Linked DNA regions of Pelagibaculum spongiae. The protein of the gene in region 2 interacts with the protein of the main gene of each other region in a pairwise test. Links are inferred from orthologs where the notes say so. Each region holds a gene or a part of one and is shown on either strand. Other genes may lie near its edges. The genes, in order: DC094_RS10190 and clpB.

What was found.
Region 1: the proteins of clpB (region 2) and DC094_RS10190 interact in binary tests that used the Escherichia coli proteins (3 or more experiments, as listed by UniProt). The link is inferred for Pelagibaculum spongiae from one-to-one orthologs.

Annotation. Positions count from the first base shown.
Region 1 is NZ_QDDL01000003.1:274,049-290,030, reverse strand. What follows is about bases 13,076-15,939. They hold DC094_RS10190 (sulfurtransferase TusA family protein), read left to right. Parts: upstream 13,076-14,330; coding sequence 14,331-14,549; downstream 14,550-15,939. Other genes in these bases: DC094_RS10180 (AI-2E family transporter), read left to right, coding at 15,741-15,939; DC094_RS10185 (LysR family transcriptional regulator), read left to right, coding at 14,713-15,615; DC094_RS10195 (M48 family metalloprotease), read right to left, coding at 13,076-14,211. Also shown: phosphate ABC transporter permease PstA, read left to right, coding at 1-1,164; phosphate ABC transporter ATP-binding protein PstB, read left to right, coding at 1,272-2,066; phosphate signaling complex protein PhoU, read left to right, coding at 2,211-2,927; DC094_RS10240 (DUF2971 domain-containing protein), read left to right, coding at 3,356-4,117; DC094_RS10235 (hypothetical protein), read right to left, coding at 4,432-4,689; DC094_RS10230 (M14 family metallopeptidase), read right to left, coding at 5,022-5,945; DC094_RS10225 (transposase), read left to right, coding at 6,186-7,301; DC094_RS10220 (GFA family protein), read left to right, coding at 7,424-7,855; isoprenoid biosynthesis glyoxalase ElbB, read right to left, coding at 7,873-8,526; nucleotide 5'-monophosphate nucleosidase PpnN, read left to right, coding at 8,953-10,323; quinolinate synthase NadA, read left to right, coding at 10,583-11,593; DC094_RS10200 (hypothetical protein), read left to right, coding at 12,016-12,477; more of DC094_RS10195, read right to left, coding at 12,775-13,075; more of DC094_RS10180, read left to right, coding at 15,940-15,982. UniProt on the Escherichia coli protein: Involved in thiosulfate metabolism.
Region 2 is NZ_QDDL01000008.1:131,187-147,426, reverse strand. What follows is about bases 6,407-9,528. They hold clpB (ATP-dependent chaperone ClpB), read right to left. Parts: upstream 9,192-9,528; coding sequence 6,621-9,191; downstream 6,407-6,620. Other genes in these bases: DC094_RS16785 (hypothetical protein), read left to right, coding at 9,520-9,528. In the rest of the region: DC094_RS16810 (hypothetical protein), read right to left, coding at 1-864; DC094_RS16805 (M9 family metallopeptidase), read right to left, coding at 1,294-3,873; DC094_RS16800 (DMT family transporter), read left to right, coding at 4,474-5,391; DC094_RS16795 (hypothetical protein), read right to left, coding at 5,649-6,191; more of DC094_RS16785, read left to right, coding at 9,529-9,849; DC094_RS16780 (DMT family transporter), read right to left, coding at 9,872-10,750; DC094_RS16775 (glutathione S-transferase), read left to right, coding at 11,221-11,898; DC094_RS16770 (alkaline phosphatase D family protein), read right to left, coding at 12,019-13,401; DC094_RS16765 (HNH endonuclease), read right to left, coding at 14,011-14,700; ATP-dependent helicase HrpB, read right to left, coding at 14,721-16,240. UniProt on the Escherichia coli protein: Part of a stress-induced multi-chaperone system, it is involved in the recovery of the cell from heat-induced damage, in cooperation with DnaK, DnaJ and GrpE. Acts before DnaK, in the processing of protein aggregates.

The DNA.
Region 1 (15,982 bases), on a different replicon or contig from region 2:
GCACGTGCCGATGTATTGCATGCGAAAATTCGTGAAATTGAAGTGGGTGAAATTGGTAAAATTAACTACCAATTGGAAAAATTACGCCTTAACCAGCGTTCTTTAGAATTGGATAACGAATTAACTGAACAAAAAATAACCGATTTCGCCGCAAAACGTAAAATATTGCAGGCCGATTATAAAGAACTAGAAGATCGGTTAATTGCACTTTATGGCAAAATCAATAGTGATGTTTTAGTCGGTCGTACCATGAGTGGCTTACACGTTGATATTTCTTTTGCCAAATTGGTGCGAGTCTATCAGCCCAATGCAATGAATGCTTCAGAAAAAATTGGCATTTATTTCGACCGATTAAATGAGTTTGTATTCGATGACCCCCGGGAAGCCAACACTGAAGGTGGTGTATTTCCGGCAATTTTCGGAACCGTATTAATGGTAATGCTAATGGCGGTTATTGTGACGCCATTTGGTGTTATCGCGGCAATTTATCTCAAAGAATATGCCCATCAAGGTTTATTAACCCGCATGATTCGAATTGCAGTAATCAATCTAGCTGGTGTGCCATCGATTGTTTATGGCGTGTTCGGTTTGGGTTTCTTTGTTTATATGCTGGGCGGACAATTGGACCAGTTATTTTATGCAGAAGCTTTGCCTTCACCGACTTTTGGTACGCCGGGCATTATCTGGTCAGCAATTACTTTGGCGTTATTAACCGTTCCAGTGGTTATTGTGGCAACTGAAGAAGGTTTAAACCGAATTCCTCGTGCGATACGTGAAGGCTCAATGGCACTCGGTGCGACTAAAGCAGAAACCTTGTGGCGCGTGGTATTGCCGATGGCTTCTCCAGCCATGATTACCGGTTTGATTCTGGCGGTTGCCCGAGCTGCAGGTGAAGTGGCACCGCTGATGCTAGTGGGTGTGGTTAAGCTAGCGCCTTCATTGCCGCTGGATGGTAATTCACCCTTCTTGCATCTGGATCGTAAATTTATGCACCTTGGCTTTCATATCTACGATGTAGGTTTCCAAAGTCCAAATGTTGAAGCAGCCCGTCCATTGGTATTTGCCACCGCATTATTGCTGGTATTGGTGATTATCTTTTTGAACTTGGCAGCGATCAGAATTCGAAATAACCTGCGCGAAAAATATCGTGCCCTGGAAAGCTAGAGAACCAGTAATCAAACTGGTAATCGTTGAGGTATTCAATGACTATGTTGAACGAACAAAAATTACAAACCGCTCGCCAGGTGCCTACTCACGGTATGGATATGACGATGCTGGATCGGCAGTCAGATAAATTGACACTGCAACAAGAAAAGATAGCCGTTGAGGTGAAAGACCTTAATTTGTACTACGGCGATAAGCAGGCGTTAAAGAACATTAACCTGCAAGTACCGAAAAACCGAGTAACTGCATTTATCGGCCCGTCAGGTTGTGGTAAATCGACCTTATTACGTTGTTTTAACCGGATGAATGATTTGGTTGATGGTGTCAATATCGAAGGTGAGATTTTACTCAAGGGTGAGAATATCTACGGCAAAGGCATCGATATTTCTGAGCTGCGCCGTAATGTCGGTATGGTATTTCAACGGCCTAATCCGTTCCCTAAGTCGATTTATGAAAACGTCGCCTATGGCTTACGTATTCAAGGGATTAACGACCGTCGCGTGCTAGATGAAACAGTAGAAATTTCATTAAAAGGCGCTGCCTTGTGGGATGAAGTAAAAGATCGTTTGCATGAAAGTGCACTGGGTTTATCCGGTGGTCAGCAGCAACGTTTGGTGATTGCCCGAGCCATTGCCATCAAGCCAGAAGTATTATTGCTTGATGAACCCGCATCGGCACTTGACCCCATTTCAACTTTAAAAATTGAAGAGTTAATCAATGAGTTGAAAAAAGATTTCACCATCGTCATTGTGACGCACAATATGCAACAAGCAGCGCGAGTGTCTGATTACACCGCATTTATGTATCTGGGTGATATTGTTGAATTTGACGACACTAATACCCTGTTTACTGCGCCAAGTAAAAAAGCCACAGAAGATTATATTACCGGTCGTTATGGATAATTCGCTAAGGCTTTAACATAGGTTGTGTTGAGCGGAAAGCCAATCACAACAATGCCTTTAACACGATCAAGTTATTTTGATGGTAATAGCGACAAATTTTTGCAGTTGTTTATTAAATATAAGCAACTGCTGGAGAAAGAAATAATGGAAAGAGTCAGCGGACAGCATATTTCCGGCCAGTTCAATGAGGAACTCGAAAGTATTCGTAATCGAGTGATGGTAATGGGTGGCTTGGTTGAAAAGCAACTAGAAGACGCAACTACTGCACTCATTAAACAAGATATTGCCATTGCTCAGCATGTAGTGATGAGCGACCATAAAATTAATGCGCTAGAAGTGTCGTTAGACGAAGAGTGCACCCAAGTTATAGCTAAGCGCCAGCCGACTGCATCGGATTTGCGGTTAATTATGGTGGTAATTAAAACCATTACCGACCTTGAGCGTATCGGCGATGAAGCAGAACGAATTGGTCGTATGTGCTTGCATATTAACCAAACCGGTGCGCAAAAATCACAACTAGCCAGCCTGAAACATATCGGCCGCTATGTGCAAGATATGCTGCATGAAGTGCTCGACGCCCTAGCCAGAATGGATGCTGATGCCGCCGTACGCATCGCCAAAATGGATGAAGGCGTTGACCGTGAATATGAAAGCGTGATGCGCCAGCTAATGACTTACATGATGGAAGATGTCCGCTCAATTCCCGGCATTCTCGACATTATGTGGTCAGCGCGGGCTTTAGAACGTATCGGTGATCGCTGCTGCAATATTTGTGAATACATTATTTACTACGTCAAAGGTAAAGATGTACGCCACACCAGCATTGAAGCAATGGAAAGCTTGGTGCAGCAGAAGCGGTGATGGTGGTAGTGGCGGTTGGTGATGGCGATTAAAGCAGCGATATCGCCGCAGAAACTTTGTAAGGCATTTATATGAAACGCTTTATAAGGCAACAGGAACGAGAACTAGCGTGGGGCTGGTTCTCGTTTTTTTTGTGGAGGGTGGGGTGTTGTCTAGACGCGGCAATTAATTGCTAGCCCCCGCGTCAACCTCGATAGGGCTGTGGGGATAGAATAGAAAGGCTCAAAAGGTGAGTGAGAAGACAACCCGGATAGAAAATGTTTCAGCTCTTTGTATCGACTATTTTCCAAGCTGGAAATTTTTAAGCAAAAACAAATAAAAAATGTAGAATGTTAAGTGTTGATTGAATCCTATTTCATTAGTGACAGGCACCAAAAATGCACCTTTATAAGTATCGTAGCTTTGAGGCTAACCATATTAAGGCTTTGGTGAATAACCAGCTTTGGTTTTCTAGAGGTGTTACATTTAATGATCCATTTGATTGCTCTTTGAATGTGCCGGTTACATTTATTGATAAAGTAGGCATGATGAAGTTCATGAAAAAACAAACGTTGGCTCAGAGGTTTGTTGATTCGGGGCATCTAACGCGAATGCAGATGGAACAAATTAGTGAACAGTATCTCGAAGACACTGAAAAGTTATTGCTTGAAGGGCGCTACCAAGATCATGAGCTAGGCTGGCTAGCTGATGCCGTTTTTGATCATATGTCTCGCTCATTTGTGCATTGTTTATCTCAAACAGGTAAGAACACTCTAATGTGGTCACATTATGCCAGTGCGCATTCTGGTTTTTGTGTAAGGTATAAAAAAGAACAATTAATCAATAGTGAATGCATATATAAGGCCGATTCTGTAAATTACGACGGCCAACCTATCTCTTTGATTGAGCAGCTGGTTGAACCAAACCAAAGGAATCTACCGACAGAGGTTTTGTTTAAAAAGGCTAAAGATTGGCAATACGAAGAAGAGTTTCGTCTTGTTCATTCTGATGTTGCTGACGGAGATGATGATTTATATAGGGTTTTAAGGCATGACGTTGATGCTGTAGACTGCATTATTTTTGGTTTTAACTCTGAAGATAAGAACATTAATGATTTGAAAGAAAAATTATCTGGTCGAAACATTGTTTTTAAAAAAATTGTTCGCTCACCATCCGGTTTTGATCTTTTTGTAGATGTTGGAAGGGTTTAATAAGAAAAACCCTACAGAAAAACCTTCGTAACCATTCAGCATGTCACACCAATCGATCCAATTTCTCCTGAATAAAGTCCGGCCATTTACCCGCGAATAATAACGACAAAGCCTCCCCAACACCGACCCCATGTTTTTGGCAGGTCGATATATAGCTCCGGATTCTGCAATACGCTTTCACACCATCCCATGAGCGGGAAAGTAAAACGTGCCAGCCATAATTTTTTTAATCCTTATCCAAATATAATTAATCCCTAGTAGACTGGTAAAAAGCTATCAGTCTATTGATTGTTGGCTTGAGTGGGCTACCAATATTATTCGCTTTCTTCTCGACCCAATAAATAATCCAGCCCACCAGTTATGGCGGCGACTTGTGCCAAGTTACATTGTTCTTCTGTCACGTGGCTGCTGTCGGGATAAACTTCAGTGGTGGTGCAATATTGGTTATTGCTAAATCCTGCGCATAGACCCAGTTCGCGAGCCGGGTAGTTAATTACACCTTCCTGTGCAATTGGTTTGCTTAATAGTTGGCTATCAGCTTCTGCTGGCGCAATATGGGTGATTTTTTTCACCGATTGAATAATCGCTTTTTTAAATTCCGACTGCAGGTTTTCAGTATCACCAACTAAATAAAATCCATCAGGTATGCTGTCGGGTTAGTAAGAAATATGCCAGCCATAATCTTTTCAATCCTTATCCAAATATAATTAATCCCTAGTAGACTGGTAAAAAGCTACCAGACTGCTGGATTAGATGCGCGGCTAACATTATTTGCCTTATTCTTGATTCAAGAAAAAACATGCCAGCCATAATCTTGCCAATCCTTGCCCAAATATAATTAATCCCTAGTAGGCTGGTAAAAACCTACCAATCTACTGATGTTTGAGTTGGATGCTCTGCAATGTTATTCGCTTTCTTTTCGATTCAATAAATAATCCAGTGCGCCGGTAACGGCGGCTACTTGTGCCAAGTTGCATTGTTCTTCAGTTACATTGGGGCTGTCTGGATAGACTTCAGTCGTGCTGCAATAGCGATTTTCACTAAAACCTGCGCATAAACCTAATGTTCGATTTGAGTAGTTAATAACGCCAGGTTGCACAGCTGCTGAGCCGATTATCTGACCATTGCTATCGGTAGGTGCAATATAAGTAATATTTTGCACCGATTGAAGAATGGCTTTCTGAAATTCTGGCTGCGGATTTTCAGAATCACCAACTAAATAAAAGCCATCAGGTATGCTGCCGGGTTGGTAGGTGATGCCATCTCTTGCGGCTAGTGCTGGCCTGAATTCGTCCTCATCTGAATCGGTGGTTTCATGTAAATCGATATGCGCCAAGATCTCTGTATCCAAACTGGCAACGAATGCCATTGCCTGTGCCGCTTCTTCGCAAGGGCTGTCGACATAAAATGATCGATTCGGGTCAATTGCATTAGCGTTCCATCGATTAATGGTTTCGTAGCCCCAAGGGCTGATGCAGGGAAGAATGATCAAATTAAACTGATGAATATATTGGTCGGCGAATTGTTTGGCAAATAACAAAGCGCCCTGCACGCCACTGGTTTCATAACCATGTACGCCGCCAGTGATCAGAACGGTGTGTTTTGTTGTTTGCCAGTTTTTTGAGGTAAGTGCGTATAGCGGATATCGCATTGGATTGACCGGTAATGAACCATACTGGCTTACCTGAAAATTACTGCTTAAGGCATGAAGCTTGTAGATTACCTCAGTCTTAAATTCACGTTTTAGCTGGGCTTGCTTGAACCAAGCTTGTTTTTCTGATGCTTGCCAGGGCTGGTTAGGCTGGCCGATAGGATAAAAATGTGTCATGGCGGGTTTCAATCGAATGAGGGATGGACTTAGCCTAATCGAGGTAATATTTCATGGCAATTTTCTTCAAAAAATATGTCAGGCATAATTCAGTTAATCACTTTGAATAAAGATCAGATCTTTTGATTTCTCAGCAGCTTGTATTTTCGGTATGGTCAAACAATCGTTCATATGTTTAGGTAATAATACTATTCGTTGTACTATGAATTATATCGTTAATAGCTTTGCGGAGGCTGTGTTATGAGAGATTTTTCATCAGCTTCAAACTCCACGTTAACTTCTTCTGAAGCGCCTTCTATTTCAAAATTTGATTTTGGTCGTCGGTATGTTGATAAAACAGAAATTAATAAAGTCGGCCCGCGGCGTGCTGGGATGAACCCAAAGTATTGTCATTGGTTTCACTGTATCAGTCGCTGTTGTCGCAAAGCGATGCTTTGTGGTGTTGATGCGCAGACCGGGGAAAGTTACCAGCATCGACGGCAATGGATTCTTGATCGATTAGCCGTGCTAGCTAAAGCTTTTTCAATCGAAATTGCCAGTTATGCCATCATGAGTAATCACTATCATTTGGTATTGTGCGTTAACCTAGAGCAGGCAAAATCTTGGTCGGGTGATGAGGTGTTGTATCGCTGGTGTCAGGTATTTAAGGGGCCTCAAATAGTTCGCCGATATCTAGATGGTGATAATTTAATGCCATCAGAAATAAAATATGTAGAAACATTTGTTGAAGAATATCGGCAACGACTGGTTGATTTAAGCTGGTTTATGCGAGCATTAAATGAACCGCTAGCAAGAATGGCTAACCGGGAAGATGAGTGTACAGGCCATTTCTGGCAAGGCAGATTTACTGCACAAGCACTGTTAGATGAACAGGCAGTTGCCAGTTGTATGGCCTATGTAGATTTAAACCCGCTTCGTGCTGGAATTGCCGATACTCCAGAAGAGTCAGATTTCACTTCAATTAAACAGCGAATTGAAAAATATTCTTCGGCTGACTCAGGTTTAGCAAAGAAAAATAAGCGAAAGGTACAGCCTCAGGATGGTCAAAACCATTACCCCAAATTAAAAGATTTTAAGTCAAATAATCCACAGGTAGAAAATATTCCTTTTTCTTTCAAGGATTATTTGGAGCTGGTTGATGCTACTGCACGAGTGATTATTTCTGGCAAGGCCTCGATATCAGAAGATATTCCAGGGATTTTAAAACGATTAGATATCGATAATCAGCTATGGGTAAATCAGATGAGTAATTCGGGTAAGCGATGGGCGCGAGCAGCAGGTAGGCCTGATAAGCTTAAGGCCTATGCGAAACTGTTGCGTCAGTTTTGGATGCAAAGTGGTGGTAATAGTTGTTAGGTATATGACAAAATAAATTTTATGTTTAGATTAATAAAATTATGCCTGGCATATTTTTATTATTTCGATTCTGATACAGAATGGTTTCAATTTCGAAATCGAAGTGCGAACAAGGGTCAAGCATGTCAAATAACACCAATAAGAATTGCCAAGCGGAATGTTTATGTGGCGCGGTTAAAATAACGGTTGCAGCGGTGAATCCGCAGTTCACTGTCTGTCATTGTGATACCTGTCGTCGCTGGGGTGGTGGGCCATTTTTTGCTGTGCAGTGTGGTGAAGATGTTTCGTTTTCAGGGGAAGAAAGTATTACTCGTTATGCTTCATCTGACTGGGCCACTCGGGGTTTTTGTAGTCAATGTGGCAGCCATTTGTTTTACCAGTTGAATAAAACCAGTAGTTATAATATGCCGATTGGTTTGTTTTCTCAGTTAGATGCACCCAAAATGAGTATGCAATATTTCAGTGATCAACGACCTGACTATTATTGTTTTTCTAATAAAACTAAACAGATGACTACTGCAGAAATAATGGCTTATTTTTCCAGTGAGGTTTGATTAGATTTCAATTGTTTTTAATGAGCTAATTTAATCACTGCTTGAACCAGCTTATTAATGCCGGTTGCAGCTTCGCTGATTCGGCTGGCTAGCATATAAGCTGGCGTGGTGACTAGTTTGTTTTGCAGATCGATAAAAATGTCATCGACTTCGCAAGTGTGATGTTTTGCGCCGCTGGTTTCGATTGCTTCAGCAGTTTGAGGGTCATTGCCTATGCTGCAGCCAACGCCTGGGCCAAATAGTTCTGCAGATAATGCCGGTGCGATGCCAATAAGGCCAATTGGTTTTTGTTGGCGATGCATCGCTTGAATAAAGTTTCTGACATGGGGGTCGATAGACAGTTCTGCGCCTTTACTAGCAAAATCACTCAAATTTATTGCTGCGCCAAAACCACCAGGAATAATGACCGCTTGGTAATCGTCTGGTTCAGCTTGCTCTAAATCGATAATTTCTCCCCGAGCTAACCTTGCGGATTCAGTCAATACATTTCGGCTTTCTGCCGCCCCGATATCACCGGTGAGATGATTGATGATATCAAACTGCTCAATATTGGGTGCCATGCATTGATAGCTTTCATCTGCCTGATCAATAGCCAGTAGTGTTAGAGTAGTTTCATAAATTTCTGATCCATCAAAAGCACCACAACCGGAAAGAATAACGGCAACTTTCATTAGTAACTCCTTGGCTGGCTTATTGTATGACTATGCCAATTTGTGTCTGTTTGATTGGGATTAATGATGGTTTTTTATCACTAAAGTCGAATTAAAACGCAATGATTTGTTTTACTGTCGCTCTTACAATCACTACTGCAGCAAATTAGCTTTTGACTAAGGCGCTGGCCAAGTGAGCTAGGCAAAAAGCCCAAGTTAGCAATCAAGTCTAGTTGATTAAGCACCAATTGATACGGGATCTACTTCAAGCTTTAGCGGCTTAGTTTGTGCCCGAACCACCTCAAGGCTAGCTGAATCCTGCACTTGAGGTGGTTTGGATATACACACCGCTTACGCCTGAATGATTCCGTTTGGTAGCAGTCGAATTGACGCAGCATGGCGCGCGGCTTATAGCTATGGGACATGGAATGAAAAGAGCAAAAAAATATGGCGAAATTTCCTACAGTCGATGCATTTGTTTCACCAGCAGGTAGTCTGGAAATTCTTTCTCAGCATGAAATTCAATCACTGAGCCGATTTGGCCATAGCAATTGTTATGACTTATTGCGAAATTGCCTGCTGGCAGTTTTGAATTGCGGCAGTGAAATGGATGATGGTCATGCATTGTTGCAACAATACCCTGATTTTACGGTTAATTTGATCGAGCGTGATCGTGGTATTCAATTGCATTTACAGCATGCTCCCGCCAGTGCATTTGTTGACGGTGTAATAATTAACGGTATTCGTGAGCATTTATTCTCTGTGTTACGCGACATTGTTTATGTCAATCATAAACTGCAGGCCTCGGGGTTAGATTTAAGCCAGCGACCAGAAGCGATTACTGACTCGGTTTTCCGCATTTTACGTAATGCAGAGGCAATGAAGTCTGCCCGCGACCCTAAGTTAATTATTTGCTGGGGTGGTCATGCAATTTCCCGAGAAGAATATGAATATAGTAAATCTGTAGGTTACCAGTTGGGCTTGCGAGCGATGGATATTTGTACCGGTTGCGGCCCTGGCGCCATGAAAGGGCCAATGAAAGGTGCCCAAGTTGCGCACGCTAAGCAGCGAATTGATGATGGCCGATATGTCGGTGTAAGTGAGCCAGGCATTATTGCTGCAGAATCGCCAAACCCTATTGTTAATGAATTGGTGATTTTGCCGGACATTGAAAAGCGACTGGAAGCATTTGTTCGTATGGGCCACGGCATGATTGTATTTCCTGGTGGTCCGGGAACTGCCGAAGAAATTCTGTATTTGTTGGGTATTTTAATGGACCCAGCAAACCACGGCATTCCTTTCCCATTTGTAATGACTGGCCCTGCATCGAGCAAGGATTACTTCGCAAAGATAGATGCATTTTTAGTGGGGCTGCTCGGCGAACATGTTCGTGATTACTACAAAATCATGGTTAACCAGCCAGAAGAAGTTGCCCGTCACATGAGTCAAAACATGGAGCAGGTACGCGAATATCGTAAAGAACATAAAGATGCTTATCACTTTAACTGGCGGCTGCGGATTGATCCGGTTCAGCAATTCCCATTTGAGCCAGAACATACGGCAGTTGCTGCATTGCAGCTAGACAGAGAAATGCCAGCAGACCAGTTGGCGGCTAATTTACGTCGAATTTTCTCAGTTGTAGTGGCTGGAAACGTCAAGGCTGAAGGCATTGCGCGAGTAAAAGAACGTGGCCCTTATCAGATTCATGGCGCACCGGATGTTTTAGAGCCGCTGGATCAGCTATTAAGATTTTTCGTAGAGCAGCGCCGAATGAAGATTGAAGGTGAATACGTGCCTTGTTATCAGATTGTCAATTAACGATAAGACGGGTTTGGATGATTGCTTAGGTTTAAGCAATCGTTTTGAAAGACCAGCCGAATAAAAGGGTTTACTGAGCGGCGCAATTTATATGAGATTTTATATGAATTTGCGTCGTTTTTTTGCATGACCCTTTTATGACCGGGCTGGCTTGGATAGAATCAGTCGAATAACACAGAGTTGGGTTGATCCCGGGAAGTAATCAATGGTTTGTAATGTGCGTCTGGCAGAGCAGCAGGCTTTGGATAAAGCGCGTCAGATGGCGGATCAGTCGCCGAATGATCAGCAAAAGCAGCAACTCAAGCAGCAAATCCGCGACCTACTCAAGCAGCATAACGCGGTCATGGTGGCCCACTATTACACCGACCCTGAGCTACAAGCGTTAGCTGAAGAAACGGGCGGAGTAGTCGCTGACTCTCTGGAAATGGCTCGTTTTGGTAAAAACCATCCGGCAGACACCTTGATTGTTTGTGGTGTGCGCTTTATGGGGGAGACGGCTAAAATCCTCTCGCCAGAAAAGCGAGTGCTCATGCCTACGTTGGAAGCGACCTGTTCGCTGGATGAAGGCTGTGAGCCGGTTGAGTTTGCCGCCTATTGCGATGCTCACCCAGATCATAAAGTAGTGGTCTATGCTAATACTTCTGCTGCAGTTAAAGCTCGGGCGGATTGGGTGGTAACTTCGAGTATTGCGCTGGAAGTGGTTGAGCATTTATCAGATCAAGGACACAAAATTCTTTGGGCACCAGACCGTCATCTAGGCCGATATGTGCAGCAACAAACGGGCTGTGACATGTTGTTATGGCAGGGCGAATGCGTGGTGCATGATGAGTTTTCTAGCCAGGCACTCGAGCAGATGAAGCATTTGTATCCGCAAGCTGCAGTGCTGGTGCATCCAGAATCTCCTTCTTCAGTGATCGATATGGCTGATGCCGTAGGTTCAACCTCCCAATTGATTAAAGCGGCACAAACGCTGCCACACCCGCAGATGATTGTGGCGACCGATGGCGGTATTTTTTACAAAATGCAGCAGGCCGCACCAGATAAAGAATTGTTATTGGCACCCACGGGTGGCAATGGTGCGACGTGTCGTAGCTGCGCCCATTGTCCGTGGATGGCAATGAACAATCTGCAAAATCTGGCTGAAATCTTCGATGCGAAAAATACTGAGGTTTTTGTTGGAGATGCATTGCGAATTAAAGCAATGAAACCTTTGCAAAAGATGTTGGATTTTTCGGTTGATATGAATATTCGCTTGAAAGGCAATGCTTGATTAAAAGCTAGCTGAGTTTTTTTTCAGTAAGACTTATTCAAATAAAACGGAGCGTTAATTGCTCCGTTTTATTTACCGGGACGTAATGGTTATCGAAAGGAGGCAGAGGCAGGTGTAAATATTTGCAATCGCAACTTTCGGAAAGAAAAGATAGTCGCTATGTGCTGCAGTCGAAGCCGTGCCCTGGACGCAATGTCAGAGGCGTAGTACTACTTCGATACCGAGAAAGACGACCGATATAGCAACTATGTAGAACGTGCTGAACTTATCTTAAATACGGCTTCACTATGGAAAGCGAAGCAAGACAGTGTTTGCGGGAGCGATCTCGACGCTAACTGATTCTTCTCTGCATTCCTGAACCCGGTAGCACAAAGTGAAACTGTGTGCGCCTTAATCAAGCCGAAACAATAGGATAAAAGATCATGAAATACATAACTGCAATGTTGCTAGCGATCATGCTAGCAGCTACGGCTAACGCCAGCGAGTACACCTACCCCTACCCCTCGCTAGCACCTAACCAGCCGCTGTTTCTAGCACTGCCCTGGGTGGGCGCTAAGGGTACCGCAGGCGAACGGCCTAACTCTTTGGTGCCTATAACTTCGGTGCGCGAGATCGATTGCGCTATCCTCGATAACCCCGATAACAACCCGCAAAATGCTTACAGCATTCGCGTGCGCGTCAATACTACTGAGCAGGGCACCGGTGGTCTGCATGATACTTGGGTAAGCTCGCCGGCTGCTGGTGGTACCACCATTGGGCTTCAATTCTTGGCAGAGCGTGGGATATTCTCCTACATCTACACAAGCTGGATCGGCTGTCAGAAAGCCTTGCCCGACGTTATGGAAGCGTTCGGCTTCCGCGTCTATGGATTCGACCGCGACTAGCTAAAATGCAGGCATAAAAAAAGGAGGGGGGCGCGCTTTCGCGCTCCCTAGGGCCTAGACCAGACAGACCTACCCAAGTCAAATTTACTCCGACAAGTCGATATTCTAAATGGTGTTTAACGCTTGGTCAGTCGGTGTCAGGTTCTTCGTCCATCATTGTATTAAGTGCTGTGATCTCTTGCAGTCGTGGCGCTGTATCGACAGTGATCGCAACGAGTTCGCCTGACCCTTCGTACACGGTAAACGTGCCATAGGCTGCAAAAGCTTTCTACTCGATTATTTTTTACAGTACTATTTCTACGACCTCAGTTTTTTTGCTTCTTGGTTAATTTCAGTCAGTCGCGCTTGTATCTCACTTTTTAATTGAGCATTTAAATCTTCAGTTTTTAATGCTTGTTTTAAATGCTGGCGAGCAGAACGATAATCACCGAGCAACACATAAAACTCAGCCTGACTGATTTTTGCCAGGGTATTCTTTCCGCTACGCCCTTGAGCTAACCAAAGTTGTTGATATACACGCGGAACCGGATGGTTGCGAATATGGCTTGCCAGTAGTTTCCTGGCTTTTTCTGGTGTTTTCTGTTCAAGGTATAAGCTAGCGAGTGCCATGGTTAACGGATGGTTGCCAGGCATTAAAGAGAGTTGTTCTGTCAGTAATAATAATGCTTGTTTTGGATGGCCATCTTTACTTAATGCAGTGGCTAATGGCACATTAATGAAAACTTCTGATGGAAACTGTTTTTGTAATTCACTTAGTTCAGATATCGCTTTAATATAATCTTTTTGGCGTAAATTGATCATGGCGCGATAATATCTTGCCTGAACGGTATTTTGACCTTTGTAATGGCTATATAAAGCTTGTTTAACTTGGCCTTCTCTCATTTGAAGTACTTCCAGCCGAGCTTTGGCTAATTCAAATGATAAATTGTTTAAATTATCAGGTTTTCCGAGTTGCGCGGCGCGTGCTTGTGCATCGGCAACACGACTGTCAGTTACTGGGTGAGTTAGCAAGAACTCTGGAATTTCCCGGCTATACAATCGGGTGGATTTTTGCATCCGCTGAAAAAAACGAAACATTCCTGAAGGGTCTAATTTGGCATTGGTGAGCAGCTGCATGCCAATTCGATCAGCTTCTTTTTCATTTTTTCGGGTGAAGTTAATCTGGTTTTGAATCAAACCAGCTTGGCTACCAATTAACAAAGCACTGGCTGCATCGGGACTGGTGCTAGCAACTGCAATGGCGGCGAAAATGGCGGCAATGGCTGGAATGCTTAATTGAGAATTTTCTTCAATTCGACGGGCAATATGACGCTGGGTGACGTGGGCGATTTCGTGGGCCAATACTGAAGCCAATTCGCTTTCGTTTTCAGCAGTGGTAATCAAACCGGTATGGATGCCGATATAACCGCCAGGGCCAGCAAACGCATTGACCTCTTTGTTACGCACCACAAAAAATTGAAAACGCAATTTGTCATCGGCACCGGCTGCCAGTCGATAGCCAAGTGATTCAACATAGTCTTCTATCAAGGGGTCGCTTTCAAAAGGTAATTGCCGTCGAAGTGACTGCATAAAACTTCTGCCGAGCATGGCTTCTTTTTCCAGAGAAATAGTCGCCAAAGAGCTGTCGCCAAGATCAGGAAGCTGAGGGAAGTGCTCACTTTCTCCCTGTCCCTGAACCGAAGTAGCCAACATCAATGTGCTGGATAGAATCAAAGATTGAAGCAGTTTGTACATTAAATAGTCTCGGCTGGTGTCTGCAGCTGTGACAGGCGTGGTCGCCCATGGTTCCTGAATGTATGATAAACCAACCAGCAGCATTCGGCTGCGGATATGTTTCGATTCTGGAAATTCATATGAATTGTGTTGATGCCCGTGATCTAGCTTGCCCTTTACCTTTGTTGCGATTAAAGAGAGCGCTGACAGAAGTAGCTAGTGGTGAATCGGTCACTATTATGACCACCGATTCTGGATCAATTAAGGATATACCGGCATTTTGTCGTCAAGTTGGCCATCAGTTAATTAGTTGTGTTGAAAAGCCAGATCATTATGTGATTCAGGTAGAAAAAAACTAATTAAAAGTGTCTGGATACGGTGACTGCTTAGTACCTGATTTACCTAGTTGAGTAATTGCTAACTATGTGAGATTAGGTATTTTTTTATTTAATGGCGCCATTAGTTTCCCTGTGCTATCCCTTCCTTATGTTTATAGTTTGGCCAGCTCATAAGGGGCAAGGAATGGCAGATCGACGATTGCAGGTGTTTCACACGGTTGCGAGGGTATTGAGTTTTACCAAGGCGGCGGAAGTGCTTCATATGACGCAGCCAGCGGTAACATTTCAGATCCGCCAACTGGAAGAATACTTTGCCGCAAGACTGTTTGACCGAACCCATAACCGGATCCGACTGACTGAAGCTGGCAAGCGTGCTTACCAATATTCTGAAAGAATTTTTACGTTATATAGCGAAATGGAAAACTCGGTAAAAGAAATTACCGGTGAGGTCGGCGGTGTTCTGGTGGTTGCTGCGAGCACCTCGGTAGGTCAGCATATTTTAACGCCAATGTTAGGTAAATTCCGCAAGCAATACCCTGATGTCACCATCAGAATGAAAGTGGGCAACTGCGATACAGTGTTGTCGATGGTTGAGCATAATTTGGCTGATATCGCGCTGGTTGAGTATTTCCCGAATAATAAACATTTCGCTACGCGTATTTATGGTGACCAACCTTTATGTGTCATCTTGCCTTCATCGCATCCATTGTCGATGCGTCAATCTATTGGTCCTACAGAGATGATGCACCTCGAATGGGTAGGGAGAGAGCGTGGCTCGGGTATCCGAGAAATCGTTCAGAGCTATTTGACCGGGCAGGGCGTGGATCCAGATCGACTGGAAATCGCGATGGAGTTGGGCAGCAATGAAGCAGTAAAAACTGCGGTTGCAGCAGGTCATGGTGCGGCCCTAATGCCGCGTATTGCATGCGAACATGACTACCGACAAAATGGTTATAAGATGATCCGCCTTGAGCCAGACCTGAAAGTGCCAGTAACCTTTGTCTATAAAAACCAGAAGTTCCATTTACGAGCAATGGAAGAATTATTAAATTATGCTGCAGAATATTTGCAAAAAACGACAACTTAACTCGCTATTAGTAACAAAAATGCCCAAGCGACGTAGCGCAAGCGATATAGGGGCTTTTGCCATATTGATCTGTCGATTATGATAATTAGCAGCTGATTCCTACCTATTTATAATTCGAGAAGTATATGGTCAATATGTTTGCCAGCTGGTACAAACGCTGGTCATCCAATCCGCAAACTGTCAGCCTGATTATGATCTTGCTGATGAGCTTTGCGGCTTTTTTGTTTCTGGGCCGCTATTTAACGCCAATTTTTGCCGCGCTGATTATGGCTTACGTGCTGGATTGGACAATTAGTCGCATGCACAAAGCTGGGGTGGCAAAAAATGTTGCTCTGACCATCGCTTTTTCAACCTTCCTTGGTGGCAT
Region 2 (16,240 bases):
AGGGCATGCATTTGAACATTCGGTTAATATGCGATTATCGTTAATATAAATATACTCAGACGGATGTTCTTCGATTTGGTTGATATTCAAACCATTCAGACTTTCTAGGGCAGGGTTTTTAAGTATAGAAACGCCTTGATTGGCACTAATATTATCAATTCCATCCAAGCTTGTTAGTGCTAAATTACCTTGAATTAATAGGCTCCCTCCTATTTTTGAAATACCTGAAAGTCCATTTAAATTATTAAGTGCATGATTTCCGATTATAGAAATATCAGAATCTACAGACTTTATATTTTTTAATCCATTTAAATCAACCAACGAAACATTGTATCCAACAATTATTTCACCGTGTAATGCGTTAATATTTGATAAGCCATCAATATTAGTCAGGTGCTCATTCCCGAATACTTGAATATCACCACCTACGTACTTGATACTTGACAAAGGATTAATATCTTCAACAAGGTTAAGAACTTTAATGTAAAGATTGTCACGAACTGAAGTAATCAGCCCAAGACCTTTTAAATTAAATATATCCGACTCTACCGTTAAATCACGAAAAGTACCTATAAATAAACTCCCTTGAATCTGCGTGCATCTATTTTTATTATAAAAATTATCGATTTCATTCTGATTTATCAAAAGGTAATCAGTATCAATAGGGCATTTTGAGTTTATCACGCTGTAAACTTTGGGAAGCTCCTCTACCTCTAAGTAGTTGTCATCACCAAATAAGCTGGCGACATCAACTGATGTATTTTTTATTTCAGCGCTGTTAAAATTGTTCGAGTTTGTTGAGTTCTGACCAAAACAAAAAGTGCTTACTATTAAGCAACCATAGGCAGCGAATTTAACATTCATACATTCACCTTTAAGTGTAATTCATTAGATTAAAGAGATTATAATTTCACTTTTATCATTTAAGACAATCTAATCTATTATGTAACAAATCAATGATTTTTGATATATAATGCCAATTTAGTTATAGCCAACCAAAGCTTTGGAAGCAAACCTACAACCATGATTTACCAGCCTTTACGCTCAATTATCTTGATAGTTATTGTCCCAAATCAGATTACGCACTCGGTCCTGATTACCACCACCAGGTTTGAATAAACGATTACATTTAGCAGAGGTGGAGATGAATCATGCTAGCGGTAAAAGATGCATTTGATAAGTGATTTTTGTCAACAACGAGATTAACGTAAAAATTACAGTTGTTAATATTACATTTTCAGTGGTTTTTTTGACCAAAAGAAGGCGGCCATTAATGACCGCCCTATAATGTGACTACTCCATAATAATTTGAATTGAAGTGTTCTGATGACCGGCAGTGAATAAGAAGTAATGATACCTATAATTACTTGGGTCATTCAGAATAACTTCTTCATTGGCACCACCAACATTCATATGTTCATCATAATTAGCAGTACTTGGATAACTCTGATCTTTATAATAAAACCCTGCATTACCTGAACCGTGACCAATTTTAATTGTCACTTTATCGACACCCATAGGCACAAAGAAATAACCATACACTATCTGATTTCCTGCGACACAGGCCGCCATATCTTGTTCATTTTGCAGTTTTGGAATAAAGGTTTTGCTATCTTGAGTTGCACAAACATTTGGCAGTTCAGCAAGCGGATCGTCACCACCATTATTGTCTCCGCCACCGTTATCATCTTTAGTCAATGAAACACTGAGTTGGACATTGGTAAAAGGATTATAAGGAGCAACCATAATAAACCACTCACCTGCTGCCGGATTATCAACCGTAATGGTTTCGTTATTACCATTTATCCAAGGGCGATAATCCCACTGGTCGACAGTCACCTGAGCATTATGACGCAAATATAAATCAGCATCACCCGTGCCAGATTCAATATGAATCACTAATTGTTGGGTACCCTGAGGTACTACAACTTTAAATTCAGGCAACTCAAGGCTACTGGCCGATGAAATAACTCGCATATCACCATCATTAAGCACTTCAATTGCAGGGTTTTCTCCGTTATTGTCGCTTCCGTCACCTACAGTACTTTCAACTTCTAACAACCAATCCATCCACTCACTATCATAATTGGTTAAGCGAGCATTTAGATAATTGTTATAGCCAGCATAATCACCATTTCGGAAATAACCCAGTATTTGATTAACAACATCGGGATGGCGCTCGAACATAAAACGAACGGCTAAATAACCCCAACGGTAAACTCGATCACTATCACTGTTGTAGTCATTTTTGAAAATACTCGATAAACCAAACTCGCGAGTTCGAGCTAAATCAATCGCGGTGTCATTGAAGTTTTTCTTGTCAATATATTCTCCAAGCCCTTCTAGCCACCAGATAGTATCTGCCGTTAAATAATCAGAAAAACCTCCTTTCATATTAAAGCGACCATCTAGGTAATGAACATATTCGTGACGAAGGTTCCAAACTTGGAAATCTGGCAACCAAGTTGCTTCATAGGCAATAAAACGCGCTTGGTTGTTCGCATCAGAAGGGGTTCCTTCTAAATATATGCCACCATTATTGGTGTAATTCCCAAACAATGTACCTGAATAAGTTTGATAATCATCGGCACTATTAAACACAACGACTTCTAACGATGAATTCATATCACCTGCAACAGGCTGTTGACCGGTTTGTAATTTATTATGGAAATAATCACCTTGAGCCACCAACTCATCACAGCTGTCACTTAATTGTTGGCTAGTCATCTGCTGAGCACGAATCACTACTGAATTACTACAACTGTGGTTAATTGGCAAAATTTGCGCCGCCAGCTGTTGTTTAAAGTTGCAAACACCGTAGTAATTGCATTGGCTTGAATCATAATAATCAGCCATCTCTGCTGCGCCCACCCAAATTCCTGGCCCATTAGCAAACGAATAATTATCAAGCAAACTTTTAACCATGGGCCGCAGCATACTTTTTAGCTGGTAATGTTTTAAGAATCGCCCCAACTCACGAGCAGCATTATTTAACAAAAACTCACCATCACTTCCAATCATATTGTTATGAGTAGCAATAAACTGTTGCAGGCTGTTTATAACAGATTGATCTGAAAAAATTTTGGTTTTGAAATCATCGTTATAATGACCGCGAAACAATACGGTAAACACACTATTAGTGGCTGCTCGCATATACCAAGAATCAGCAAACTGCTGATTAAACCTTGCTAGCATATCTTTAACAATAAATAGGTAGCGAGCATTCTCTCCCGAGCTGTCTATCAAAATAATCGCTTCTCTCAAGACATTACCATGATCATCATTAACCAGCGGATAGCTGTCAGACGCGAAATAATTATCTAACGCTTGGCGAATCGAATTTTTTAAGTTACCGCCATATTGGCCTACATCGTCGGCCTTATAGAACTGAACGTAATAACCAGCCCGGAGGAATAGCACTAACTGCTCGATACCTTGGTCGTTATTCCCCTGATAACTCAAACTTTGCTGCGCCATACTATTGGCAACACTGACCATCTGAGATTCTCGAAAAACTTGGTAAGCCATCATGCCGCTCAATGAAAATAAATCATTAACACAATCGATCGGAGCTTGACGGATAAAATCCGTCAAATCACTACCGCTTCGAGATGCGAAGTCATCGCTATTGCAACTAGCAACGGCTTGAGCACTATTCAATTGCAATGCTTGCGGGGTTATTTGCTGTAAAATATTGGATTGTTGTACTGGGTTTACTAAAAAAGAAGGTTGTTGCGGATTTTTCAAAAGCAATTTAATCGGCGGCTTTTCTTCTAGGTTAAACGGTTCAGGGTGGCCTGCTTCAATTGGTTGGGCATTCACCCCTGAAGCCAGCAAACTAGTTAACACAATAGGAATTAATAATTTTCTCATGCGATCCTCCATAATCAACAAGCTAAAGAACTACATATCGCAGTTAGCTTTAAAAGGATAGCCAGCTATTTTTCAAATTACTTATTCAATTTTTTTGTGAGTGTTGATTAAAAAATTTGGGGGTGTTTTTCTCGCATTATTCAGAAAACTGTCCTAACCAATACCCGACAAAACCAGTCAACTAATACTTTAAAAAACAGCTCCAACCAATAGTAAACCAACAAATATTTAAATTGACTTTTTCATCTTAAGCTATGGTAAAATTTTAAATTTTTTAATCTAAAAAAAGAAAACACCACTAGATAACATTGATTGCCAACACCCAGAAAAAGAGCTATTGAAGTAAATGTTTTAACTGTTTGCTCTGGCACAATATCTGACTATTTTAGTTTGAATTAAATTTTAACTATTAATCGTTGCGTAAGTATTCGCAAAAATGATACTACAAGACATCTACATCGTCGTATGCGCCATATCTGTTACAGGGTCGATAATACAAAAATAAATGCAACGATTGATACCGTGCAATTGCCACGGAACATCAAACCAAACAAGTTGTCCTAACTTGTACCATTCATTGGTTGAACTGAAAAATTCACATTGAAAATAACAATTCAAAAAACCAGCCTTCTTCTTAGTACCTTTCTGGTAATGATCGCCTTTGCAGCTAATTCCGTGCTCACTCGGGCAGCTTTGACAGATCTACTGATCGACCCATATAGCTTTTCTACTATCCGCCTTGCTTCGGGTGCTATCACACTATTACTGATCTTAAAGCTAACAACCCGACTAAAAAATACCCCCATTCGCCAGCAAGCATTCAAATCAAAATTTGACCAAGGCAGTTTAGCCCGCGCCTTATTGCTACTTGGCTACGCCTGTTTTTTTTCTATTGCTTATCTATCTATCCACTCTGGAACTGGTGCGCTGGTTTTATTCGCCAGCGTGCAAATCACCATTTTGTTATATGCCCATCATTTCAAACAGCAGCTCAATCGTTATGAAATATTAGGTAGTGGCATTGCTTTGTCTGGTTTGATTTATTTGTTTTTACCCGGATTAAATACGCCGCCATTAGGCAGTGCTCTATTAATGCTGGTCGCGGGTGTTTGTTGGGGTGGCTTTACCTTGGCTGGAATGCAGGCGACCCAGGCAGCAAAGACCGGCACACTTACACCATTGCAAAATATGCAGCAGAGTTTTTTACTCGCAACACCAATCGCACTGATAGTCCTCACCATCGCAGTAGTTATTTTCAATCAGTATTTATTGTTTAGCGTGGATGGTGTGTTGCTGGCGTTAACTTCTGGCAGCATCACTTCCGCAATTGGCTACTGGGCTTGGTATCAAATATTACCAAAGCTAACCGCCAGTCAAGCTGCAAGCAGTCAATTATCGGTACCATTACTGGCTACTTTTGGAGGTTTAATATTTTTAAATGAGCTGCTAGTGTCACGATTGACTATTGCAGCTGCAATCATTTTGGCTGGGATCTTTTTAACCAACAAGAAACAATAAAGAGCATAGAAAGAAATAAACACCCCTTAATATAGCTCGTAATTAGGGAAACGACTTACTAATGAAATGTCTCGCTTTGCTAAAACTCAGGACTGACCCATAAGAAGACACAGAAAGATTATTTATTTCCACAAACACAGAGCTTTATGATTTAACACCCCATCTTTATCGATGGAGAGTTAAACCAAAAGAGATTAGATGAATAATCTAATGATCAGAACCTACCAAGGCTAATAAAAAAATAGCCTTACATTTTACTAACAATCTTCCATCCGTTTTTTTAAATTATTAATTCCTGATTTAATAGTATCAATTTGACTAATTGCTGTTGATCCTGTTTCTCCCGGACTAAAGTCTAGTAAAAACATATCTTTTTTTTGCGCACAGATCGCTAGCGTTAGCTCGCCTACAATGTTACAAACTTGAAACAAGTTATCTTCTATTAATTTCAAACTTTTAAGGATTTTAATTTTATCACCCTTATTTAATTCTGCATTAACTTGCCTTGAAACATTGAAAACACACATTTGCGGCTTAAATGTTCGACCTATATGTAACCGTTCTATCATATATTGAGGCTTTATCGTTATTCCCTCAGGAAGAATATTTCCTTGCGTCCACGGAAGAACTGCTGGCAGCAAGCTACTAAGGCCTGCACACTTCAATCTTATATATGCTTTCATTTCTCTTGAAGCAACACTGTCACTGCAACAAATAGCTCCAAAACTCCCTACCACTTCACTATTTTCTTTAATGTAAAATCTTTTATCACAACCATTTCCAAGCAATCGCCAAGACATGACTATCCCTTACAAAAACACTTAAGAAAGAGATTTTATAATATCGAAAACTAATTTATAATTATTGATAAAACACTCATTTATCGAAGGAACTTTTTACTTAGAAAAACCTAAATTAGCAATAAAAAAAAACACAAACCTCCAACAATAAAAGTTTGTGTTTTACAACAAAATAAAAAACCACCTATTGCTGAGCCTCTTACAAAACTCTGACCATAAATAATCATGTGTAACAACATGTAGTCTCGACAGGGTGCGAATGTGATTTTCACTTTATTTCGTCAGCATATAATCAGTCAAGAATTCGACTTACCTCCTGAGTTTTACAGTTATCTTCTCTTATATATGGATTAACAAAAACTTAATGTATAAGTTTTGACTTACACACGACATGAAGCATTATGTGGGAGGTGATTGAACTCTGCAGCTCTAAGCAAACAGCAACCGATCACCATCAGTATCAATTTCTATTTGGCTACCCGGTAAATATTCACCTTGTAGCATTTTCTGCGCCAATGGATTTTCAAGATGTTGCTGAATGGCACGCTTAAGTGGTCGTGCACCATAAACCGGATCAAAACCTGAAGCGGCCAGAAAATCTAACGCCGCCTCGGTAATTTCCAATTTTAAATCTCGATCGATTAAACGCTTGCGTAACCTTTGCAACTGAATAGTGGCAATGGAACGAATGTGTTCTCTAGCCAGTGGATGAAATACCACCATCTCATCGATACGGTTAATAAATTCTGGTCGAAAATGCTGCCCCGCAACTTCCATAACTGCGGTTTTCATTTCCTGATAATGGCTTTCTCCGGCCAGCTCTTGAATCAAATTAGAGCCCAAGTTAGAAGTCATCACTATCACGGTATTTCTAAAATCAACCGTGCGGCCTTGGCCATCGGTTAGTCGACCATCGTCTAGCACTTGCAGTAGAATATTGAAAACATCTGGATGAGCTTTTTCGACTTCATCCAACAGCAATACCGAATAAGGACGACGCCGAACTGCTTCTGTTAAATAGCCGCCCTCTTCATACCCAACATAGCCAGGAGGCGCACCGACCAGCCTAGCGACCGAGTGTTTTTCCATAAACTCTGACATATCGATCCGTACCATGGCATCTTCACTGTCGAATAAAAAATTAGCTAAAGATTTACACAGTTCGGTTTTACCAACACCGGTTGGGCCTAAAAACAGGAAAGAGCCAATTGGCCGATTTGGATCAGATAAACCCGCGCGTGAACGACGCACTGCATCAGAAACCACTTTTACCGCTTCTTGCTGACCGATTAACCGTTTATGCAGTGCACCTTCCATTTTCAGTAATTTATCTTTTTCACCTTCCAGCATTTTGCTCACTGGAATGCCGGTCCATTTAGAGACTACATCGGCAATTTCTTCATCGGTCACCTTGTTTCGCAACAAGGTCATTTCCATCATTTCTGCCTGAGAGGCCATATCTAACTGGCGCTCTAGCTCTGGAATTTTACCGTATTGCAGTTCTGACATTTGGGTCAGATCACCGGCGCGACGGGCCTGCTCTAACGAAAAACGTACCTGTTCAAGCTTTTCTTTAATTGATTGAGTGCCTTGCAATGCCGCTTTTTCGGTTTTCCATACTTCATCTAAATCAGAATATTGAGATTCCAATTCACCAATCTGTTGCTTTAAATCTTGCAGACGTTTTTTAGATGCGTCATCTGATTCTCTCGTTAGCGCTTCTCGCTCGATTTTAAACTGAATTAACCGTCGCTCCAGCTTATCCATTTCTTCTGGTTTAGAGTCAATCTCCATTCGGATTCGGCTACCGGCTTCATCAACTAGGTCTATCGCTTTATCTGGCAGTTGGCGATCAGCAATATAACGATGAGAAAGCGTTGCAGCGGCAACAATTGCCGGGTCAGTAATTTCTACCCCATGGTGCAATTCATAGCGTTCTTTCAAACCACGCAAAATGGCAATGGTATCTTCAACAGTCGGCTCTTCTACTAATACTTTTTGGAAACGCCGCTCTAGCGCTGCATCCTTTTCCATATACTCGCGGTATTCATCTAAGGTCGTCGCGCCAACACAATGCAGTTCACCGCGCGCCAACGCAGGCTTGAGCATATTGCCAGCATCCATAGAACCTTCTGCTTTCCCTGCGCCCACCATGGTATGCAATTCATCGATGAACAAGATGATCTGCCCTTCTTGCTTACCTAGATCATTCAGCACCGCTTTTAGTCTTTCTTCAAATTCACCACGGAATTTAGCCCCTGCAATCAGTGCGCCTAGGTCAAGCGAGAGCAGTCTTTTATTTTTTAAGCCTTCTGGCACTTCACCATTAATAATTCGCTGTGCCAAACCTTCAATAATTGCAGTTTTACCAACGCCTGGCTCTCCAATTAATACTGGATTATTTTTAGTGCGGCGCTGCAATACCTGTATCGTACGGCGGATTTCATCATCACGACCTATCACCGGATCAAGCTTGCCTTGCGCGGCTCTTGCCGTTAAATCAATCGTGTACTTGTCCAATGCTTGGCGTTGTTCTTCTGCATTTGCATCGTTCACTTTCTCACCGCCTCTAACCTTATCTATGGCGCCACGGATTTTCTGTTCATTGAGCCCATGTTTTTTTAATAATTTTCCTAACGTGCCGCGTTCTTGCAAACAAACCAGTGCCACCAGTTCGGTTGATATAAATTGATCGCCTAGCTGCTGCGCTTCACGATCAGCCAAGTTCAGCACCCGCCCTAACTCAGCATCCAGTGAAATATCTCCCTGATTAGAAGACAACTTCGGCAAATTATTAAATAACTGATTAACTTCGCCACTCAAGGTTGCACTATTGACACCACAAGCATTTAGCAAATGCACCAGTGAGCCGCCTTGTTGCTCTAGCAAGGCTTTGAACAAGTGCAAGGCTTCAATCCGACTATGATCTTGCCCAACCGCCAGCGACTGGGCATCAGCGAGTGCTTGCTGCAGCTTGCTAGTCATTTTTTCCATTCTCATTCCGATACCCTTAGGAAAACTCTGTGTTTGTCAGATTGGGCTTTACTGATAGCTTTTCAACCTTTGCAGGCAGCAAGTTGATGATTCTATTAATTAGCATATTACCTATGAAGCTTTAATTGTCGGCTCAATTTTTTGCCAATCAAAACTCGCCAAAGAAAAAAAATGGTGGAAGGTAGTAAAAAGCGAATGAATTGGTATGACAAAAACATTCAATTCAAACTCAATTTTTTAATCGTTGCTATAAGATATTTTATTGAACCGGGTCAATGTTTAGCGATAACCAGTATCTATGATGAGGAATAACTGATTTATTTGAGTGTTAGCCATGCCGTACAGCAAGCATACCGAGAAAGCACGTCAATTTGTCAAGCGTAAAACCTTAACACTAGGCAGCCTAGTTCTGCCTTGGCTATTTATTATTTATGCGATTATTCAAAGCTATAAACCAGAAATGCTCGCTAGCAACCCGTCGCAAATGTTTGCCGTGTTTGCCATATTTCTCTATCCGGTCAGCTATTTGATATTTGTAGTTCAAAGCCGACGTCATCTGGCTAAAGGCCACCCAGCTTCAGCGCTCTATTGGTATCAGTTCCCACGATTACATGCCTGGAGCATTGTTGGCATTTTACTATTGTCGGGAATGGGCATCGTCTAAAAGCAGTTTCAGAAAAGCTGGTTTATCCAGCTTTTCTCTTTTGTTGAAAAGCGACCGCCAATAAAATCATCGCCAAACCGATCAAAGTTGCTGAGTGAATTGCTTCTCCCAACACTTGATTGATTAGTACCAAAGAAATCAACGGTGATAGATAAATTAGGTTACTCACCCGTGCAGTATTCTCGGTCGCCTGCAAAGCTTTTAGCCAAAGCACAAAGGCTAATGCCATTTCCATTAAGCCAATATAGACTGCCGCTAACAAGCCTTGCCAACCTGGCATGCTCATGTCACCACTGATTGCTTTTGATATCAGCATTACAATCAACACAATCGGCAAACCACAAATAAAATTCAGTGCCATTGCAGTCACTGGCTGTTCATTATTCTTTCTACTAACAATCCAATAACCTGCCCACAAAACGGTACTCGCCAAGGCAAAAATGACACCTTGCGGACTTTGAAAGTTCAGAGAAGTTAAATCACCTGAAGTCGCAATCACCACCACGCCAAAATAGCCAACCAAGCACGCTAACCAGTCTTTTTTAGTGATTTTTTCTTTGAGGAAAATAGCCGACATTAGTGTCAACATTAATGCCCAACTGTAATTAATACTTTGCGCTTGTTGAGCTGGAAGCTTCTGATAAGCCAAAAACAGTAGCGGGTAATATATTCCCGGGTTAAGCATTCCTGCCAACCAATATCGCTTCGGTGATTTTTTATAGGCTTCAAGCAGTGAGCGTTTTTGCCACCAAACAACAGCAACTAACATTAAAGTCGCAAACAGTACCGACCAAAACACCAGCTCAAACGGGCCAATATAGCCCAATCCTAACTTGAAAGCAGTCGCTACAGTCGACCAACAAGCCACCGCAGACAAACCATAAACTATCGAACGATCCAAAATAACAACTCGGTACAGTTTTCACAGAAAGGCCGTATTCTGACATAGTGACAAGTTGTTTGCTGCGTTATTAAATAATTACTTAGCAAGAAATATTTTGATCATTCCAGAAGAAAAACTGATAAGTAACAAGAAAAACCATTGTTTGATTAAAAACCATAACTATCTTAAAAAAAATAAGAATACATCAGATAAACAAACATCAATAGATTGCTTTAGCCGATCTATGACATTTCCTTATTATCGCCCAATAAAAAAGGGAAGACTCAAGCCTCCCCCTTCTCATATCGAGACCCTTTCGGATCGGTTTCCAAACCAACTTGATAATGAGCTATTGGTTATTTTTTATTTGTGAGCTAGTTCGCAAAAGCCCTTTTCTAAAAAATTTAGACCAACTTTAACAATGGCAGCTCGCATCTAGCAATCGCTCACAGTATATTGTATGCATGTGTACATAACAGATGATTTTTATGTCAGTAGCATCACAACCTGTACTCTATTCTTTCCGGCGCTGCCCTTACGCCATCAGGGCCAGAATGGCTATTGCAGCTTCAAAAAGCCAAGTAGCTCTACGTGAAGTAGTTCTGAAAGACAAACCACAGCAATTAATAGGCAAGTCATCAAAAGCAACGGTGCCCGTGCTTATTATTCCCGCCAGCGAACAACATGATGAAATGCTGCTTGATGAGAGTCGTGACATTATGCGATGGGCATTATCTAACCAAGACCCACAGCAGTGGCTTTCTGGTGACGATGTCATGAACTGGCAGTGGGAAATGCAAGGCTTGCTTCAAGAGAATGATTTTATTTTTAAGCTTTCACTGGATCGCTACAAATACCCTGAACAACATCCGCAGCACACAGTGGAATATTACCGCGATCAGTGTGAGGTTTTTCTTGGCAAGCTGGAAAAACATTTGCTAAGAAATCAGTTTCTGGTCGCTGGTCGAGTCACTTTCGCCGACATCGCTATTTTCCCATTCATTCGTCAGTGTGCTCATGTCGATTTCGAGTGGTTTCAGGCAACGCCTTATCCCAAGCTTCAACAATGGCTTGAGCATTTTAAATCATCTGAGATATTTTTATCGGTAATGCAAAAGTATCCACAGTGGAAAGAAGGCGATACACCGGTTTATTTTCCAGAATAAAAAATTTTTCAAAGTAGGTTTGATAAGCCAAAGGCGCAATCAGATATTAGGCTCTATCAAATAAATGCCTGATTTCGTTTTAACTCATCAAACCTACAAGACTATTTACATCAACTTATTTTACACCAGTTTATAAGTCTTACGCGCTAGTTCATTATCGAAATCACCCCGATAAATTACTTCCACTTCACCTGTTGCTGGCTCAAATGCCAATTCAACATAATTAAATACCGCAGCACACCAATCAAACTGGCTCCTCGGCAAGAAACCACCCAGCGGATTTATGACTTGGCAGAACGGCCCCACCGTAACTTCAGTGGAACGACTTCCAGGGCCTGTTTTGTCTACCCGGCCCATCGCTGCAAAATGCACATCACCAGCCAGCCAAAGCACGCCCGGAATTTGATTGCCTTCAATGTAATTTAAAATATCGGCTCTTTGTGAAGCATAACCAGACCAGCGCTGAGCTTCTCCAGAATCGAACAATACCCCGGGGAAATGTGAAATTGGCACTGAGTTAACAATTAACTTAAATACGGCCGAACTGTCATTTAGCCCCCGCTTTAACCAAGCCAATTGCTCAACAGACAAATATTGCGCTTCAGGCGTATTCATCGTTGAAGGTCGGCGGTCGCTGCGGCTATCCAGTACAAATACATCAACCGTGTCACCGAAAGATAACTTACGCCAAATCTGATCCGGCCGTTGTGGATTACGTTTAACCGGCATATGTTCAAAATATGCATCTAATCCATGGCGTAATAAAGTTGGGTCGATGGTTTCCGGGTCCCAATCATTCACTATTTCATGGTCATCCCAAGTGCTAATCTGGCAATTGGCAGAACGTACTCGCTGAAAACCTCGTTTTTTTAAATTCTTGCTCCAGATTTTACGATAAGACTCTGGGTCTGAGGCGCTGTCGTTATAACTGGTATCACCCAGAAAAATGAACGCATCTAGATTACGGCGTAAACCTGCCTTTTCCAAAGTAAATGGAATCATGTAATTTGAAGCACAAGAACCCGCAGCAAAACGAACCGGTTCAATGGCACCTTGCGGCAAGCTACTACGGAAACGGCCGTTATAAAACACCTGAGTGGACTTGCTGCCCTTAAACTCAACGAAGCTATACATGTAGCGCTCACCCGGCTGCAAATCATTAATTTGCAACTGAACATAGCCATGGCTATTGGGTGAAACCTCGATATTCAAAAGTGGGTTTTGCAAATCAACATCATCTTCTAGCCACAACATTAACCTCAGATCTTTCTTGCCAATATATTGCGTCCACAGCTGAATGTTATCGCCCTCAGGGTCTGCCGCAGCGACGCCTAAAGGAAACTCTTTCACCTTCTGGTCGGTATCAACCTTGCAACCAATCAACAGTAACGCTGCAGCAGCGGCTGTTGCTTTGAGAAAGTCACGACGCGACCAAGACGATTCGATTGCAGATTGGAGAGAAGAAGCGGCGGATTTGAGACTTACTGAAACTACTTGATTCATTTTACTGCTCTTTTTTGTTTTTTTGAGGCAGCCAGCTACATAGGTGACAGCTGGTGGTATTTCTAAAACAAAGACAGCATAATAAAAATAGAATTATTAGTCACGAAAATGAATGTACAGTGAAACCATATCGCTTTAATGGGTGTATTTGTTCTTGTTCTATTTCACAGATATAGAGCATATAAACCCGGGTGCGCCGTAAGGCTTACCCAGGCTACGAAAACCGAGTGGAGTTTTTTTTATTGATAAATCTTTAATATTTCATTCAGTACCAAGCCAAAGGTTGGTCGGGTAAGCCTTACGGCGCACCCGACAATCACCCGATAACGCAGGTGTTTTAAAATATTATATGTTTCGAATAGACTCGGTATTTTTCTGAAATTAAGCGTGTAGAAAGAAACACTCTTGATGTAGGTCGTCATGAGCGAAGCGAATAGCGACTTGTCAACGAAATGTCACGCTTCGCCAAGGCTCAGGGATGACCTACGAGAGGCACAGAAGGATTATTTATTTCCACAGCCCTTAATCTTTTTATCGATCAATGCGCCAACCACAACATCGATTATTGTTGTGGTTGGCCACACGACCTATAGCAGGATTGCACGATAATTAAGAGCTTCTTTTAATCAAGTCAATCAATTCATCAACTGTCATTGCAGTTCTAGTTTTATGTATCATTGCGTGACAATTGGGACATAATGGAATCAGATCTTTTTCGGGGTTGTTGAAGTGCTCCTGCCTTACATCTTTCAAAGGAACTTTATGATGAACATGGATAAATCCTTTGCCCAGATTCCCATAAACAGCTTCAAAATCAAAACCACAGGCTGTACATTTGCAGCCTTTTTTTTCCAAACACTCCTTTCGTGCTTGGGTGTTTCTCTCGAATGCATTAACTAGTTTCTGAATCGCCTTTCCTTCGCGGAAACTTTGCTCATCCAAGTCATTATCAGCTTCAAACTCTTCAGAATCATTAGAGATTTCAGGAAAAGGGTGATAAATACCACCTATCCATTGTCCTACGGCATATTCAATATTCGATTTTTGAGGTTTACATAAAACATAGCCATTATATTTAAAATCAAACCCTAGGAACTTAAAGCAATACCCATCTACTTTACAAGGAATGCGTTCTAAAAAACGTTTAGTCATCCCCTCAACACCTTTATCATTATTAGTCCAATTATAGCAATAATCATTTGGCGGAAGATTTTTATAAACAAGACCATTGTCTCTAAAAATATTCTCTATCTCATCTCGAGAGAATATATTCAAATTTTTGATAATTAAACACTGCAATCCCTATCTAGTTGAAAAAATCACTTTCGTTTTATCGAACTCACACTCGCCTTTTCATTAGCCGGATCTTCCGGCCAGCGGTGTTTAGGATAACGGCCACGCATTTCCTTGCGCACTTCGGCATAACTACCTGCCCAGAAACCGGCTAAATCACGGGTCATTTGTAGTGGCCTGCCAGCGGGTGATAACAACGAGAGCGTCACCGGTTGGCGGCGCTGTGCCACGGCAGGGCCAGTGGCTGCACCAAACATTTCCTGCATTTTTACCGAGAGTAAGACTTCACCGTCATCCCGATATTCCAAGCTGGCATTACGGCCAGAAGGAATCGCAAATTTTTGCGGCGCTTGTTGCTCTAGCAATTGCTGTTCTGGCCACGAAAGAATCGATAATAACGATTGGTATAAATCTATTTTTTTCCAGTCGTTGGCACCGGTACAATTCATCAAACCACTTAGCAACCAGTCTTCTGCTGAAGCTAATAATGCCTGCTGTGAAAAATCGGCATCTAATAATGAAAAACGATTTAATAGCTGCACTCGATTCACCAACTGCAACGATGGTTTATCCCACGGTAATACCGAAAGCCCTTTCTTTTGAATTTGCTCTAATTGAATGTTGGCTGCAGCTTCGGCGGTTAATCGCGATTTTTTATGCTGAAGAATAATCGCCCCTAACTTACGTACTTTTTGGCCGACGGCTCGCTGGGCAGTTTCATCCCACTGCGCTTGGTCACAGCTTTCAATTTTATCAGCAAACAACTGTTCAAGCTGGGTTTGGCCAATCGCCAAAGCCCGATAAATCCTGCCATCTTGCTTGCCTGCCCTGGCAGTACCGGCATCCATTTCAGCGATCACTAGCCAAGGTTGATCGCACAAGGAGTCTGAAAGCTCCAGCTCTGCACCTCGACCATTGGCTAGCTGATAGCGGTTGTGCGAATTAGCACGTAATTTAGCCACGCGGTCTGGCCATGCGGTGGCTAATAACTCGGCAATATTTAATTGATCATTAGAGTAACCGACATTCTTTAACAGCTTTAAAATCTGTTTAGCACTGCGATCAATTCTTTTTAGGGTATTTTTATCTGCACCAGTTGGCTGCTGTTGGCGAAACCGTTGCAGTGCGATTAAACGCTTATCTAGGTCAGTATCTCGCCCAGAACCGGCATAATTACCGGTAGCATTTCTTTTGCTAAATAACGGATCTCGCTCGCCGAGAATAGCTGCTAGATCTGCTGCAACATTTCTATATTGACGACTGCTATTAATCAGCATGGCTGCCAGTCGTGGGTGAACCGGTAATTTTGCCGCGGTTTTTCCTAAAACAGTTATTTGCTGTTGCTGTGCAGCACTCACTTTAATTAACTGCAATTGCTGCAATAAATCACATGCCTGCTGCAAAGCTGCAGCTGGCGGTTGGCTGGGCCATTGGATTTGCTCGGCAGTACTGCCCCAACAAGCGAGCTCTAGCACTAGCGATGATAAATCTGCATCTTCAATTTCCGGCGTGGTCACCTGGGCCATCGCTAAAAAACGACTCTCGC